2 regions of the Paenibacillus sp. 01T431 genome follow, and region 1 is predicted to be linked to the other one. Evidence: a T-box and tRNA genes for the amino acid it is inferred to sense, from the RefSeq annotation. Region 1 holds a T-box; the other holds one or more tRNA genes.
The links. A T-box is a leader RNA that pairs with one kind of tRNA and senses whether it is charged. The one in region 1 lies ahead of metG (methionine--tRNA ligase), so its partner is inferred to be a tRNA-Met.
Positions count from the first base shown of each region.

Region 1 (7,275 bases):
AAGGTATTGCATCTTCGCTGTGCTCATACCCTGTATGCCAATTATATGTATAATAACCGTGATCATCATGGGCGTACACGACAGATGTCTGGTTTTGAATATCAATATTTTTAGAAAAAACGGGATGATTGGCACGTAAGGCGCGCTTTGCTTTCTCCCACGCTTCCGCTTGTAGACGTTTAAAGTCTTCTCCTTCCGCATAAGCATGCAACCCACTAACCTCTAATCCAATATTGCGAACAAGCCGAAAAACCTCCGGCTCAGGCGGTCCCCCGTTAGGTTCAACTAGTCTTTCATCAATGACATGTAAGAAAGCAAGACCCGTCATGCCATAAATCCATGCTGCCGATAGAGGCATTTGATAAAAGTCAGCCGTAGATTTAATGGCACCGATTAAAGAACTGTCCAGTCCACTAAATTTGTAATGATCAATTTTCACCAGTGTGTTAGCACTCCATTGATTATTTTCATCCATAAGTGTACCTCCATCTCTTCATGGTCACACCTGCAAAACCTCTACACTACAGTCGATTCCAATGTTTTAGCTATAGCTTTCTCTAAGGGTGTAGCCGTGAAGCCAAACCTCTCTGAAAATAGACTGCTATCAATAATAAAATCATTTTCGAACTGGTACAGCATTTCGATGCTTTCTCGCGCTGCCGGTATAAACAATCCCCCTATTCGAAGCATCGCTTTCCCCATGGTTTGAAGGTTTGCAGGGAATCCAGCAAGTCGATAAGCTGTTTCAACAAATTCTCTTGTTGTAACCGCAGTATCGTTCGGAACATGCCAGGCACGGCCATATGAATCTTCATGTTGACTTAACACAACGAGCGCTTTCCCAAAATCATCGATAAACGTATACGTATGCTTCTTATCCGGGTTTCCCATAACCGTGCAAGCTTTGCCTTTCACTATCGGCTTGAACAACCGTGAACCAACAGAAGAATGGTGAACATTTGGTCCAAAAAAATCCGCTCCCCGCCCCATCGTCACCTGCAGCATTCCCTCTTGATAGAGCTGCAGCAGTCGACTAGACATGTCTGCGCGTACTTTTCCCTTCTTAGTCACAGCTGTGTACGGTAATCCTTCATGCATGCTCCCATTAACCTGCCCATACATATATACATTTTCGGCAACGACCAGCTTCGCTCCTGCAGCTATAGCTCCCGAAATGATATGCTCCTGAAAAGCCAAAAACAACTCATGCCACTTCTGATATGGCGGCTGCGCACACTGAAAGACAACCTTTGTATGTTTTATTATGGCCTTTGTCTCATCCTCATTCATTACGTTCGCTTGCTTTACACTCACCCCTGAAGGCACAGTCGCTTTCCCGCTCAAACTAACCATTTTGACAGTTTCTCCAAGAGCAACAAGCTCCCTCATGACAGCCATACCCAGCGGACCCGTTCCGAAAATCACATTCATATTGTTTTTTCCTCCCCATTTGGTGAATAAAAACAATATAAACCCTATAGTAACTATAGGGTCAACGCTTTTCGAACAGAAACTTGAAGCTCTACAATAAACTCCTCCGGCTTCATCATTTGAGCCATATCAACCAAATACAGCTCAATCGATGGGCCCGCTTCGATGTAGTTATGCTTCTCCATCCACTCCAGCAGCTTGCTGTAAATCCGTTTGCACGATTCGGCATTCGGAATTCCGCAATAAAGAGCTGTAATATACTCGCCTTCAGGAATAATTCGGCTATAATCATTTGGAGCTTGAGCTCCAGTAGAGTCGGTAGAAATACAAAACTCCAAATCGGAATCCTCTCGATCAAATGTCAAAATATTTTCATGGTAAATCGTCATCAATTGCTTCGGAATTAATCCGTTTGCTTCCGCCTGCTGAAATAATCGTGTAAACTTCACAACCGACGCTTCCATTCCACACGCTGATCTGCTGCGATCAGATAGGATAAGCCGCTCCGGCAAATGTTTTAATTCCACTAATACATCAAGGTTTTTAAGCTCATCGCCTAAATCCAGCAAATAATTGATTTGTTCCGACCTCTTTCCTATTAATTGTACAAGCTGCTCTAATTGTTCTATTTCAGTAATCGTGTTCCTTCGTTTTAATTCAAGCTTCTCTATTAAACTACTTAAGCTTCCCTCTTTTAAAGCTGCTTTTATTTCATCAAGCGAAAATTGCAATGTTTTCATGTCTTGGACGATTTTAATATAAAGAAGTTCATAATTGGAGTAATACCGATAACCAGTGGATTTATCCGTATGGCTGGGTATGACCAAGCCGATCTTGTCGTAAAAGCGCAGTGTTTGAACAGCGATATTACATATCTTTGCCGCTTGGCCTATAGAGTAGAATTGATCGTTGCTCATCGAATCTATTCCCCTTTGAGAGTCTCGCCTGTTAATAGATCTATCTGCTGCAGAATGGGTTCAGCTAATTCAAGTTGTTTCGTTGCAAACTCCAGATCACCATGCCCTGCGAGAGCAAAATCCAGATTGCCTAAGGTAGACATCAGTATGCGTGCAGAAACTGCAAAACCAAATGCCTTTTTGTCAGAAACAATATCAGAATGATTCAGCATACATGTGAAAGTTGGCTCTTGTGTTCCACCAAATAAAACAAGGTTGCCAACATAGGAGGCCAAATCCCAGTAGTAGGGCATTAATGATATGTCCTCAAAATCCATCCATAACCAGCCCTCCGGGCTCGGTATCAGGTTTCCTGCATGGGCATCACCATGACTGGGAAATAACAGGCCTAGCTCCTTCCGCATCTGCTCATCCCATTTATGAAACTTCTGCAATAATGCTTGTATTCGTTCATCGGGGTTTTGTCTTAATCTTTGTGCTGATTGACAAGTGCGCTCCCAAACACCAAGCATAGGGACCTCACCTTCGAAGTCTTTCATTGCCTTAGAAAGTTTATTAATAAGATCAACTGCTTCCTTCGGTGATGGAGGTTGCAAGGCTATAGGAGGGACATAAGCCCACAGCGTCAGCCATGTATCTGCCACGTTATGAGGACCCGCATCAACAAGGCTAGTTGGCAGCAGTACAGGGACATTCTTGGAATGAAGGTAACGCGCAACAAGCAGCTCTCGATCCAGTATCTTGTATGCATACTCTCCATCTGCTTCAGAGAGGACAATCGCTATTCTTGCCACAATGGGATAAGGAGCTAGATGAATAATTAAATTCCCACCCTCACTAAGCACATGAGGCGTAATATCCGTTAACCCCCATTCATTGGCCATAAATAATAATGATGAGATAAGCTCATTTTTATTAGGCATTGCAGCAGCTCCTTAACAAGGTTATACATTTATTTTAGCTTCACTGCTGGATCGCTCAAAGGTAAAAAACGTTTCATAGTCAACTCTAGGTAAAAACTGTCCAAACCATTTCTCAACGCTTCAACTTTATCTCATACTTCGATTAATGACATGCTTTATGCCATTATTCAAATCAAGACTTTTAAGTTCGGGCACATCGACTTAAAAAATAATGCTTATCCGCCAAAAGCAATACGATAACCGTTATTGTCGACAATGGTAAGCTCACTCCATCCATCTGACCAATGCGGTCCTTGCACAATCTTCACTTCTTTTGAGATAAACAACTTATGTAATTGTCTTAGTCCCTCTGGATTCGTATAGCAGAAAGCATCAAAATAAAGTCCGCCTTCTACTGACGAATTGGGCCGAATATCACTTTTCAATTTAGCTTCGTGCAAAATAAAGGTCACATCGCCGTAGCTCATATGAATATGTCCGCCAATATTTTCTGAAGTAAATCCGATATTTTCATAAAAATGGATGGAATCGTGTATATCGGCTACTAGAAAAACCAATGATGGTCCTTTCAATTGAACCAAGTTTGCACTATTATTTCCCACTCTTAACAGCTCCTAAAATTTATAATTTATCCTAACTAATGTATCAAAAAGAAAATTCAATCATCACCCTCGCAAAATATCCGTTTTATGATTCAATAGATCCCTAAACAGCTGCTTCTGCACGCTGCTAATGCATTCAATATCGATATCCTCCAATTTCGTAAAAACTAACTGCAGTGACTCATTATTGCTATCCGTATGCAGTACATTTTTACCATCCTCAGCTAATTTACCTGTTAAATCTACCGCCACGTTGAAGATAAACATAACGAATACAACTTCATTGCCATCAGGATATCGATACTGCATATTGGGACCAGTATAAATGGAATACAAATCATATTCTGTTACATGCAGCCCCGTTTCCTCCAACACCTCTCTTATCATCGTTTCTTCAATTTTCTCTCCCGCTTCCATTCCGCCGCCAGGCAGACCCCAATCTCCATAGTCTGATCTTCTCTGCAATAATATTCTTCCAGCTTCATCTTTAATAATGGCTCCGCCAGTGACGATAATTCTCTTATTCATAGGCTCACTCCCTTTTGGATTGAATCTTTAGCGCATTTGTTTCTTCCTCAATGCAACCAACGTCAATACGCTCAAACAACAGCTCTAAACCTTGAATTTTTTGGTTAGCAGCTACACTAATGAGCTCCCAGCTAGGCTCAGGAAGAGTCAGAAACCTTCTTATTTTCTCGCATGAGAAAGGAATAAACGGGCTCAACAATTGAGACAGATTCGCTATAATTTGCACGCAAGTGTTTATAGTAAAAGCACAAGCCTCTCGATTTTCTTTAATCTGAATCCATGGCTTTTGTTCATCAAAATATTTGTTTGCTCTGCGAATAGTAGCAAAAATTAACTCAATCGCTTCCTTTAGTCGTCCTTCTTCAATGCATGCACCTGACTCAACATATAAAGAAGCAATGGCTTTCATCCATTCCGCGTTCTGCTTGCTTTCAGGAACGTTTCCTTCAAAAGATTTATTTATAAACGCTAGCGTACGATTGACTAGATTGCCAAATGCACCAAGCAATTCTCCATTGTGACTATAAATAAATTCTCGCCAAGAGAAATCAGTATCCCGTTTCTCTGGACCGTTTGCGATCAGAAAATAACGAATAGAGTCTGGCTCATAGCGCTTCAAAATGTCCGGCACCCAAACCGCCCAATTATTGCTTGTCGAAAACTTTTTCCCTTCCAGCGTCATGTATTCACAAGAGATGATTCGATCAGGCAAATGATATTCCTCGGCACCAATCAGTACTGCCGGCCATATTAGTGTATGAAAAGGGATATTGTCTTTACCGTGTACATAATAAGCGGTTATTTCCTCATTTCCGTCCTTCCAGAAAGCCTCCCAGCTGCCGCCTGTTTCTGCAGCCCATTGCTTGCTTGCCGATAAATATCCGCTCACTGCTTCAATCCAGACGTAAATTTTTTTATCCTCGAACCCTGCAACCGGAACCTCCACGCCCCAATCTAAGTCCCTTGTCGCCGCTCGATCTTGAAGCCCCTCTGCAAGATATCTTTGCGTTAATTGTACTGCATTTTCTTTCCAACCTTTTGTTTTTTTTGCATACTTAGTCAATTCAGCTTGGAAGGAAGAGAGTGCAAGATAATAATGTTCCGTTGGCCGCTCAATTGGAGGATTCCCGCAAAGCTTGCATGTCTTGTCTGTCAGGTCGGCTGGGTCAAGCAAGGTTGAACAAAAATCACATTGATCGCCTCTCGCACGGTTACTGCAAACAGGGCAAATCCCTTCAACATATCGATCCGGCAAAAATCGTTGATCAGTTTCACAATACGTTTGTTGGATTGTTTTTTTATATAAATGTCCTTTTTCTAAAAGTGCCAAAAATAACTGTTGAACGACTTGGTGATGAAATGGCTGGTCTGTTCGAGTATACAAATCATACGTAAACCCAAGCTGTTTAAAACATTCGGCAAATTCCTGATGAAATCGATCTGCAATATCTCCCGGAGAAACACCCTCCTGAATCGCTTGCACCGCAACAGGCGTACCGTGGCAGTCACTTCCAGATACGTACAACACCTTATTTCCTTTTGCGCGGTAATAACGTGCCAACACATCCCCTGGCAATACACTCGCCAATCTTCCCAAATGCAATGAACCGTTCGCATAGGGCCAAGCACCGCCAATAAACACATTTGTCATCATAACTCCTCCTTTTTTTGACAAACAAAAAAGCCCTCATCCCAAAGGGACGAGAGCTGTGCTCACGCGGTACCACCCAATTTTATTAATGCCTCGCGACATTAACCTCTTCAGGTACGATGCTTATGCATGTATACCCTAGCACAGTAACGGGTGCGGGTTCCAGCGCAGCCTACAACCATATGAGGTTTCGATGCGCAGCTCAGAGACCATATTCCCAAAGTTATTCTTTACCCCTTTTCAGCAACCGGGGCTCTCTGTAAAAAGACATCGCCTTGGTACTCTTTCTCATCATAGCTTTTGTTAGAATATTCAATTTATTGGAATTATACTCAATATGATATTTCAAGTCAAGGTGATTATGTTACTGCCCACACCTCCTTATTCCTAACTCGCTTTATTGTATCTCCATCAAACTATCCGCGATTGCACATACACACATTTTCGAAACCTCGAATGCCCTTACCTCATATTGGATGTTAATTCCGTTATCATCCGTTACCTTTTTTTTTAACGAGCATGATTTCTTCAAGCACCTTTTGCTTCAATCCCGCTGGCGGATGAATATGATTTGCCTTTTCCATCAACATGCGTTTCAACTCATCTGCACTATTAAACATGGATATCTCTCCTTCTCTTATCCCTTAGTTGTTTTAATGCGTAGTGTAGTCTGGATTTCACCGTTCCGACTGGAATTCGAACGATTTCTGCAACCTCTTCCTGTGTTAAATCATTTAAATAGTGCAGCACTACCACTTGCTTCAGCTTATATGAAAGACAATCCATATCATCCAATATGCTGTGGCTGGACAGCTTTTCTATCACAGAGTCAGAAAAATCATTTTCGAGTGTTTATGAGTAGTTATTAAGCTCATGTGCATGATTGCGAAATTGCCTCCACTTTTTTCGTTTGTAGGCTTGATGTTGTCTAATCGTGATACCGTAAAGCCAAGGCTGAAAAGGTCTCGTACCGTCAAAATTCCGAAGACTCCTGAACAATTCGACGTAAACGTCCTGAACAAGATCATCCACATCATTTTTGTTTTCGGTTAGCAAGAATAGGGTACGGTAAACCATATCAATGATCGCGTTATAAATATTGGAAAACGCTTCTAGATTGCCTCCTAATACTTGCTCAATACGACGATTGATTTCTACAGGCAAAAGAACTCACCTCACATTGTGTAATATATGATATTGGTCGCTAAGTCCCGTTTCGTGCG
Region 1 is NZ_JBFTPT010000013.1:274,138-281,412, reverse strand. It holds gene AC1DM9_RS23790 (hypothetical protein) at 1-475, opposite strand, end outside; gene AC1DM9_RS23785 (NAD-dependent epimerase/dehydratase family protein) at 517-1,431, opposite strand; gene AC1DM9_RS23780 (MerR family transcriptional regulator) at 1,485-2,348, opposite strand; gene AC1DM9_RS23775 (phosphotransferase family protein) at 2,354-3,271, opposite strand; gene AC1DM9_RS23770 (VOC family protein) at 3,487-3,873, opposite strand; gene AC1DM9_RS23765 (NUDIX domain-containing protein) at 3,937-4,401, opposite strand; gene metG (methionine--tRNA ligase) at 4,406-6,052, opposite strand; T-box leader at 6,095-6,356, opposite strand; gene AC1DM9_RS23755 (hypothetical protein) at 6,544-6,672, opposite strand; gene AC1DM9_RS23750 (sigma-70 family RNA polymerase sigma factor) at 6,665-6,877, opposite strand; gene AC1DM9_RS23745 (sigma factor) at 6,905-7,216, opposite strand.

Region 2 (7,275 bases), on a different contig from region 1:
TTCCGCTTCCGGATAAACCGTGGTCGTTTTATATTTTTCTGCCAATATGGCAAAAAGCTCTTGCATATAAGGCGCTTCAAGCTCACTCTGCAATTTCTGCGCCCAATCATTTGCTAACGTATTCATAATCATTAATATCCCCTTCAAACGCAATCGTTTTTGAATAAGCATCCTTTATTAGCTCTGCTTATCAAACCAATTATAAAAAACTTGATTAATATATTGTCCAGTAAGCAAATATGGAACCGTCTCTTTTTCTACAAACGACTCTTTTCCTTGAATACTAAAATAAAGCCATAAAGCAATTCCTTCGGAGAATGAATCAGGCTCGTAATCAGCTTCATTTAATAGGCCTGAAATGACAGTCATACAGTCCTCTATCGCTGCTTCCCCTTCAGAATGATACGTTTTAAGCTTTATTTTCAAATAGGAATAGACATAAGGAAACTCCTTGTTTCCACCCAGAGAAGAGCTGTAAAGCGCTGTAGAGATCGCAGCTGCCATTATGCCGGTTTTCCACTGCTCCGCTTTTTCTGTGAGTGATACATCATCCTTAAACCGATGTAGAAGATCATTGTAAAGCGTGTCCTTTAAAGAGAATATCTCCGCATAGAGTCGACGCGCGCTTAGCTTAAGTGAAGTCTCCTCGTTCTTGTGCTGCATCAATCATCCACCTACTTCCCTTATCGCTCAGGTATTTCAATACAACTCTTAGTTTACTTCATTCAAAATAGAGAAAGCAAAAAAGTTTCCTCATTAAATATCGTGGCAAATGCCAAAAGTATAATAAAAAAAGCCCGCTGCATGATATCGCAACGAGCTCATAAGACCGCTTAATCAGAATGCACCACTTCTGTTCCTGCTATAAAATCATGAATCGCTCTTTTGTCCTCTCGCAAACCGACCATAAAGGCGCTGACGATCACAGCAATACCTAATGTTAATCCATAAACAAGTCCACCGACAACATTACGCAATAACATGGTGCCTATACCTGGAGGTGAGCCATCCAGCTTTCTAATCTGTACGCCGCATATCCTTTTCCCAATGGTATAGCCGCTCCAAAATACCGGAACCAGTAACGAGTAAAGGAATGAGACCGCATCTGTAAAATAATCTCTCCCTTCATATCCTCCTGTAAATAATAATGAAATAATGGCTAACGGAATGCCAATAATAATGCCATCCAGCAATGAAGCTCCTAATCGAATCCAAAAACCTGCGTTCATGCCGAGTCCCCTCCAGTATTACATCATTAATGTTACTTCCTTATTCAGACACATTCCTATTAAAACTTACGCTTATCAGCTCCGATGTATACCTTAATCCATTCGCCTATCCTTAAAGTAAAAAATATTTCGAGGATTTCCCATTTGAAGACTAGCCCATCTCTTTTTTGACGATGATTAAAATAATGAAAGAAGGAATATAATCTGGAGGATAGATTTTGTGGATACTACAACTGAATTGCTAATAAAAAGAGCATATGCCAATCCCCGTTTAAGACAAAACATTATGAACAAGAGTATGATTTGTTTGTATTGTGATTACTCCGGTTTCGTTGCGCAAAATAATCATGGAGCAGCTTGTTGCTTTGTCTTCAATAGAACAATACGCGTTACCGCCAAAAAAATTATGATGGAACATATTGAAGGTTCCAATTACGGTGAATTGCTTGCTGTTCGTTACAGTCTTGAAATACTTGCAAGTGCGCTGACGGAGTATGAGCCGAAATTCGCTATTATCTATACTGATTGCAGTCAAATCGCAAACATTTTATCAAAAGATTATTTTTCTCATTCACATCATAAAGATGCTAGAGATGAAATATTGGCAGTTCTACATCATTTAAATAATATGTATCCCAGCGTTCACATACAAATAAAATACATAAGCAAGCACAAGAAAAACAATACCCTCCATAGGTTAGCCCATAATGCTGCGAGACAAGCTGCTATAAATTAATTACTGCCAGCCTTTAATTTACTTAACAGCTTTAGAAATTAACATATTAAATTAAATTGCTAGATATTAAGTACCTAACAATAAAAAAACCTCCTTTGCTTAGAACTGACAAGTCAGATTCTATAAAGGAGGTTCTTTTATCGTTCGTACATCTTATGTACTTCGTGAAAACCATTGACTCGTCAATGTCTTCGAGGTATGCCGAGGACGGGAATCGAACCCGTACGATGGTCACCCATCGCAGGATTTTAAGTCCTGTGCGTCTGCCAGTTCCGCCACCCCGGCATGTTGTAAAGGTTTTGCTTATGGTGGGCCCTGAGGGACTCGAACCCCCGACCAATCGGTTATGAGCCGACCGCTCTAACCAACTGAGCTAAGGGCCCTCGAAAAACGTATATTTCAACGTATTCATCGAAAGGTTGGTTGCGGGGGCAGGATTTGAACCTGCGGCCTTCGGGTTATGAGCCCGACGAGCTACCGGGCTGCTCCACCCCGCGACGTATATCCATTTGAGCAAAGCCAGTTGAATTGGCGACATAAAATAATATACTATATAGGTGTGTTTTAAGTCAAGCAAAATATTCTAATTTATTTTCTTTTTATTTTTTATGGTATAAACCTCACGCCGTATCGCCCTTTTCGGGATCGAAATACCTCTACCTCATGCGGAGTTTCATAGCCATACATCCAACCGTCATTCTCCATTCTCCTAACCAAACAACCCGCTTGAAATTTGGTTTCATATAGGCGAACCCAATATACCCATCTCATGTCATCCCTCCACTATCTTATTGGAGAAGCTGATGCTTATCACTCCAATAAAGGCTGTATACATTAGAATACCCCAAAATTGGGATCATACATGCAAATGGGGTATACTCAAAATAGGTCATTTCGAAGGAGCTGAAGACCATGTTATATGGAATTGTTGTTTTCCCCGAAAAGCATGTACAGGACTTCGCTAATAGCTGGCGAAGACGCCATGATCCGCATTACACAGCTGTGCCTGCTCATTTGACAGTACGATACGCAGAAGATTGGTCAGACGATGAATTGCAGCTAGCAGTCGCTCATTTAGAGCAAACCACATCTAAGCTGCCTGCTTTCTCTATCCATTTGAACCGTGTATCTACTTTTTTCCCTGTAAGTCATGTGCTCTATTTAGCGCTTGAAGACACCGTTTCCATGCAGAAGCTCCAGGAGAGCGTATGCAGCGGTCCGCTGGCCATTGTCGAGCCTAAATATGTTTACACGCCACATGTCACGATAGGGCAAGAAATCTCAGCTGATGAGCTGCATGATTTATTCGGAAATCTGCGCATGCAGTCCATTGATCTTACTTCGAGAATTGATCGCATACATCTGATGTATCAGACCGAGAACGGCTCTTGGACCGCTTACCAGTCCTTTCTATTACGAGGTTAGACAAATATTAAGGAAAAAGCCCGCAAACGACGCAGAGGTCGATTACGGGCTTTTTCCTTATTTCAAATTATCTTGGCATTGGCATAATTTCGACTCCGCCGCCGTTGCCTTCTCCAGTTGGATTGTTTTTAATTTTTTCCAAAACCGCGTTTCCACGTGTTTCCCACTCAGCTAGTGCTTCACGAGCCGATTTTTTCTTCTCGATTACGGCCTGGAACAATTCATAGCCAGGTTGTTGAGCTTCCCATGCACCTGGTTTCTCACGGAAGATTTTGTCCGTATCTACAGCTGGCATTGGTTTAAGTGAAGTAAATGCGTCAATGTTGTACTGCAAACCGCCGATTGGCGTCAAAAATTCCTTACGTGCAACCATTTCATAAAGACTTCTCGATTTCAGCTTAGCCCATTCCTTGCTGTTGGAGAACTTGATGAAATCCCAAGCGTCTTTATCGTTTTGAGCTTTGTTGTTAATACCCATCAACTGGCTCAATGAAATACTGCTGCCTACTTCAGGATCGCTTGGAGAAACGGGAACTGTCACAACGTCCCAATCAACAGCTTCAAAATCTTTAATTTTCGATGCGTTGTCCGAAGCTCTCTTAAGCTCATTGATATAACCATAATCACCGATCGTCATCGCAATTTTGCCTTTGATGAACAAATCACCATAGAATGGGTCATTGCCACCTTCCGCGTTTTGCTTCTCATACATTTTATTCATAAATTCTTGTGTTGGAATAACTTCTTCTTGATACAGCGATGCAACAGTGCTCCATACATTTTCCCACTGATCGCTATTGACGAGCATTTTCTCGCCTTTGTCATCCCACATTTTTAGCTGCAATGCTTGGCTATAAGACTGCGCATTGCTAAAGCCGTCGTTGGACCAACGATTGAAGGAGAATCCAAATTTACGGTCCACGCCTTCACCTTTAGCCACTTGACGTGCTAGGTTAAGAACTTCAGTCCACTCCATTTTGTTTGTCGGAGGAGTTACACCAGCTTCAGTAAACATTTTTTTGTTGTAGTAAAGTGCAGAAGAGTTAAAAGTTGGCGTCAATGCATACAATCCGCCATCACCAGCAGCTTTAATGCCTTCAACAACAGTTGGAACATAATCCGACAAGTCGAATTTATCTTGTGCTATTAGCGGATCCAGCGGTTGCAGCAAGTTGTCTTGTGTCATCCGACGAAGCATATTGTAATCCAGAACAACAACATCGACTGGATTTGATCCAGTTAGCATTTCTTTCATTTTTTCATACGGATCTGGCTGCTTTGTTGGCTTTGCAGGATCTTGCTGTTCAAAGCGTTGATCATCATAGTTGATTGCGCCTACGATTTGGAACTCAATGTTAGGATGAGACATTTCATACATATCCGTGTATTGCTGACGGAAATACGGCTCATTATCCGCACCGCCATAAAGCACGCCAATACGTAAAACCCGTTTTTCTGTAGAGCTGTCTGAGCCGCTGCTGCACGCTGCTAGCAGGCCAATAAGCAAGGTAAGTGTTAACGATACTAAAGTAAATTTGCGAATTCGCTTGCCTGACAATCTTTTATTATTCATTTGATTTTAACCCCCTAGTGATTTAGGCGGAGTAATAATAATCCGCTCGCCGTCAAATTCCATCGTTGCTTTGTCTTTAATATTAAGAGCAGATAAATATTCCTTAGGCACTTGTAAACGTCCAACGCGATCTACCACGACATAGGCTTCATGCACAGACTGCAGTCCGCTGCTTACAGCTGGAAGCTCTGCCTCACCTCCATCAAGATTAATATTCGGATTGCGTTTAATGAACTCAGTGCTCGTCAAGCCATCGCGAATGGCAACCACTCGGTCTACCTTGCCAGCAAGCGTCAAGTCATGCGTTACAATGACGATGGTAATACCGATCTCGCGATTCAACCTGCGGAAAATACCCATAATCAAATCGGATGTAGCCGTATCAACCGAACCTGTCGGTTCATCCGCAAGCAGAAGCTTCGGGCGATTCGACAATGAAATCGCAATGGCAACCCTTTGCTGCTCACCGCCTGATAATTGATGGAGCTTGTTATGCATTCGCTCCTTCAAGCCAACCCATTCAAGCAGCTGCTTCGCATATGCGCGATCAACCTTCCCTGAAAGCATCATCGGCATTTCTACATTTTCGAGGGCAGTAAGATAAGGCAGCAGGTTTCTGGCATTATTTTGCCAAATAAATCCTACCGTCTCCCTCTTGTATTTCACTAGATCCTCTTCGGAAATCTTCAGAAGATCCCATGGACCTACATGCACCTGGCCGGCTGAAGGGCGGTCAAGACCGCCCAGCGTATTCAGAAGCGTCGATTTCCCGCTGCCGCTGTTGCCGATAATAGCCATTAGCTCGCCTTCGTTTACTTTTAGGTTCAAGCCTTGCAGGGCAACGACCTCTAGATCGTCTGTCTTGTAAATTTTCACTAGACCTTCGCAATCGATCATCGCTGTTGTCATCGTTCTTCTCCCATCTTGACCGCTTGATGCACTCTAAGCCTGCGTATGTGCAGGAAGAGCAGCAATGCGCCGGTCAGCATCATAAATCCGACAACTATGAACAATTGGTTCGTATCGCTAGACTCGAATATGACTCGGAAAGGCGGTACTGTTTCTGCAACGTTTTCTGTCGTTTGCAAGAATGGAAGGAAGAGCAAGCTCACACCTTTACCAATTAACACCCCAAGTCCAATCGCAAGTCCTGCTGTAAATAGCTGCTCCAGAAGCAGCATCCCCGTAAGCTGTCTTCGCGATAATCCCATTGCCCGCAATACCCCGAATTGGACAACGCGCCCTGAGAGATTAAAGAACCAGAATAGAACGTAGCCAGCTAATGTGATGATGACCGAAACAAGGAAACCTAAGCTCAATATTCCGAATACGCCGCCCCTAGTTGGAAGCTTCGATTGAATGATTAGCTCGCTTCTTACATCTTTAATAGCTGCTATCTCCACCCCAGCCTTTTGCAGCGCTTCAACGATCGGAGCTACTTTAGCATCAGGCTTCATCTTCAGCCAAACCTCATAAGGAATAAGCGGAAGCTGGTCATAAATATAATCTAAATTCGTGATAATAAACGGAGATTTATCTGGATATTGGCTAGGCCAATAAGGCAAAATGCCAACGACCATAAAATCCACTTTACCTTCGGCGAATCCAACCGACACAGGATCTCCGATTTTTAATTGATATTTCTCTGCTACTTTCGAAGGAATAAGTGCCGCATGCTCATATTTACCCAAATTATTTAAATAATAATTCGGATGAACTGGGTACAAATCATTGCGGAACCAGCCGACCTTGGCAAAGTCGACATTATCAATTCCCATTACGGTTCCTTGACCAATCGATTTGCCTGAAATGACCACGCTGCCCTTCGTCTGTAGTACACGAGCAGCCGCTTCTACGCCTTCAAGGGAACGGAATAGCTCAAATGGAGGTTCACTGAACAACATCTTTGAAGGTATGGTTTGACCGCCACCGCCTCCGCCGCCTGAACCACCGCCGTTGCCTCCTCCACCATTTCCGCCGTTTCCACCGCCGCCATTGCCTCCACTGCCGCCGTTGCCACCATTTCCGCCGTTGTTGCCAGGCGTCGTGGTAATTTCCGGAGAGCCTTCCCATACCGTTTGAATGGTTACGTCTGCTCCGTATTTATACAGCGTACGTTCCGTGGAGTTCAAATCAATCGTTCTAGCTGCCGATGCGTTATAAACACCAAGCCCCAGCGTCAGCACCAATAGAATCATCAATGGGTAATATCCCTTGGATGAACGTGAAAGCTGAGTCAGCGTCAAATATAGCGGAACCGGTAAAAATTTGCGTCCTAACCATGTAAACACCTTCAAAAGCCATGGGAATAA
Region 2 is NZ_JBFTPT010000005.1:440,762-448,036, reverse strand. It holds gene AC1DM9_RS12035 (uracil-DNA glycosylase) at 1-126, opposite strand, end outside; gene AC1DM9_RS12030 (hypothetical protein) at 178-663, opposite strand; gene AC1DM9_RS12025 (RDD family protein) at 834-1,229, opposite strand; gene AC1DM9_RS12020 (RNase H family protein) at 1,450-1,965, shown strand; tRNA gene AC1DM9_RS12015 (tRNA-Leu) at 2,165-2,250, opposite strand; tRNA gene AC1DM9_RS12010 (tRNA-Ile) at 2,272-2,348, opposite strand; tRNA gene AC1DM9_RS12005 (tRNA-Met) at 2,386-2,462, opposite strand; gene AC1DM9_RS12000 (hypothetical protein) at 2,572-2,736, opposite strand; gene AC1DM9_RS11995 (2'-5' RNA ligase family protein) at 2,878-3,390, shown strand; gene AC1DM9_RS11990 (ABC transporter substrate-binding protein) at 3,458-4,963, opposite strand; gene AC1DM9_RS11985 (ABC transporter ATP-binding protein) at 4,970-5,860, opposite strand; gene AC1DM9_RS11980 (ABC transporter permease) at 5,869-7,275, opposite strand, start outside.
Region 2: it encodes a tRNA-Met, which carries the amino acid that the T-box ahead of metG (methionine--tRNA ligase) is inferred to sense. The anticodon was not compared.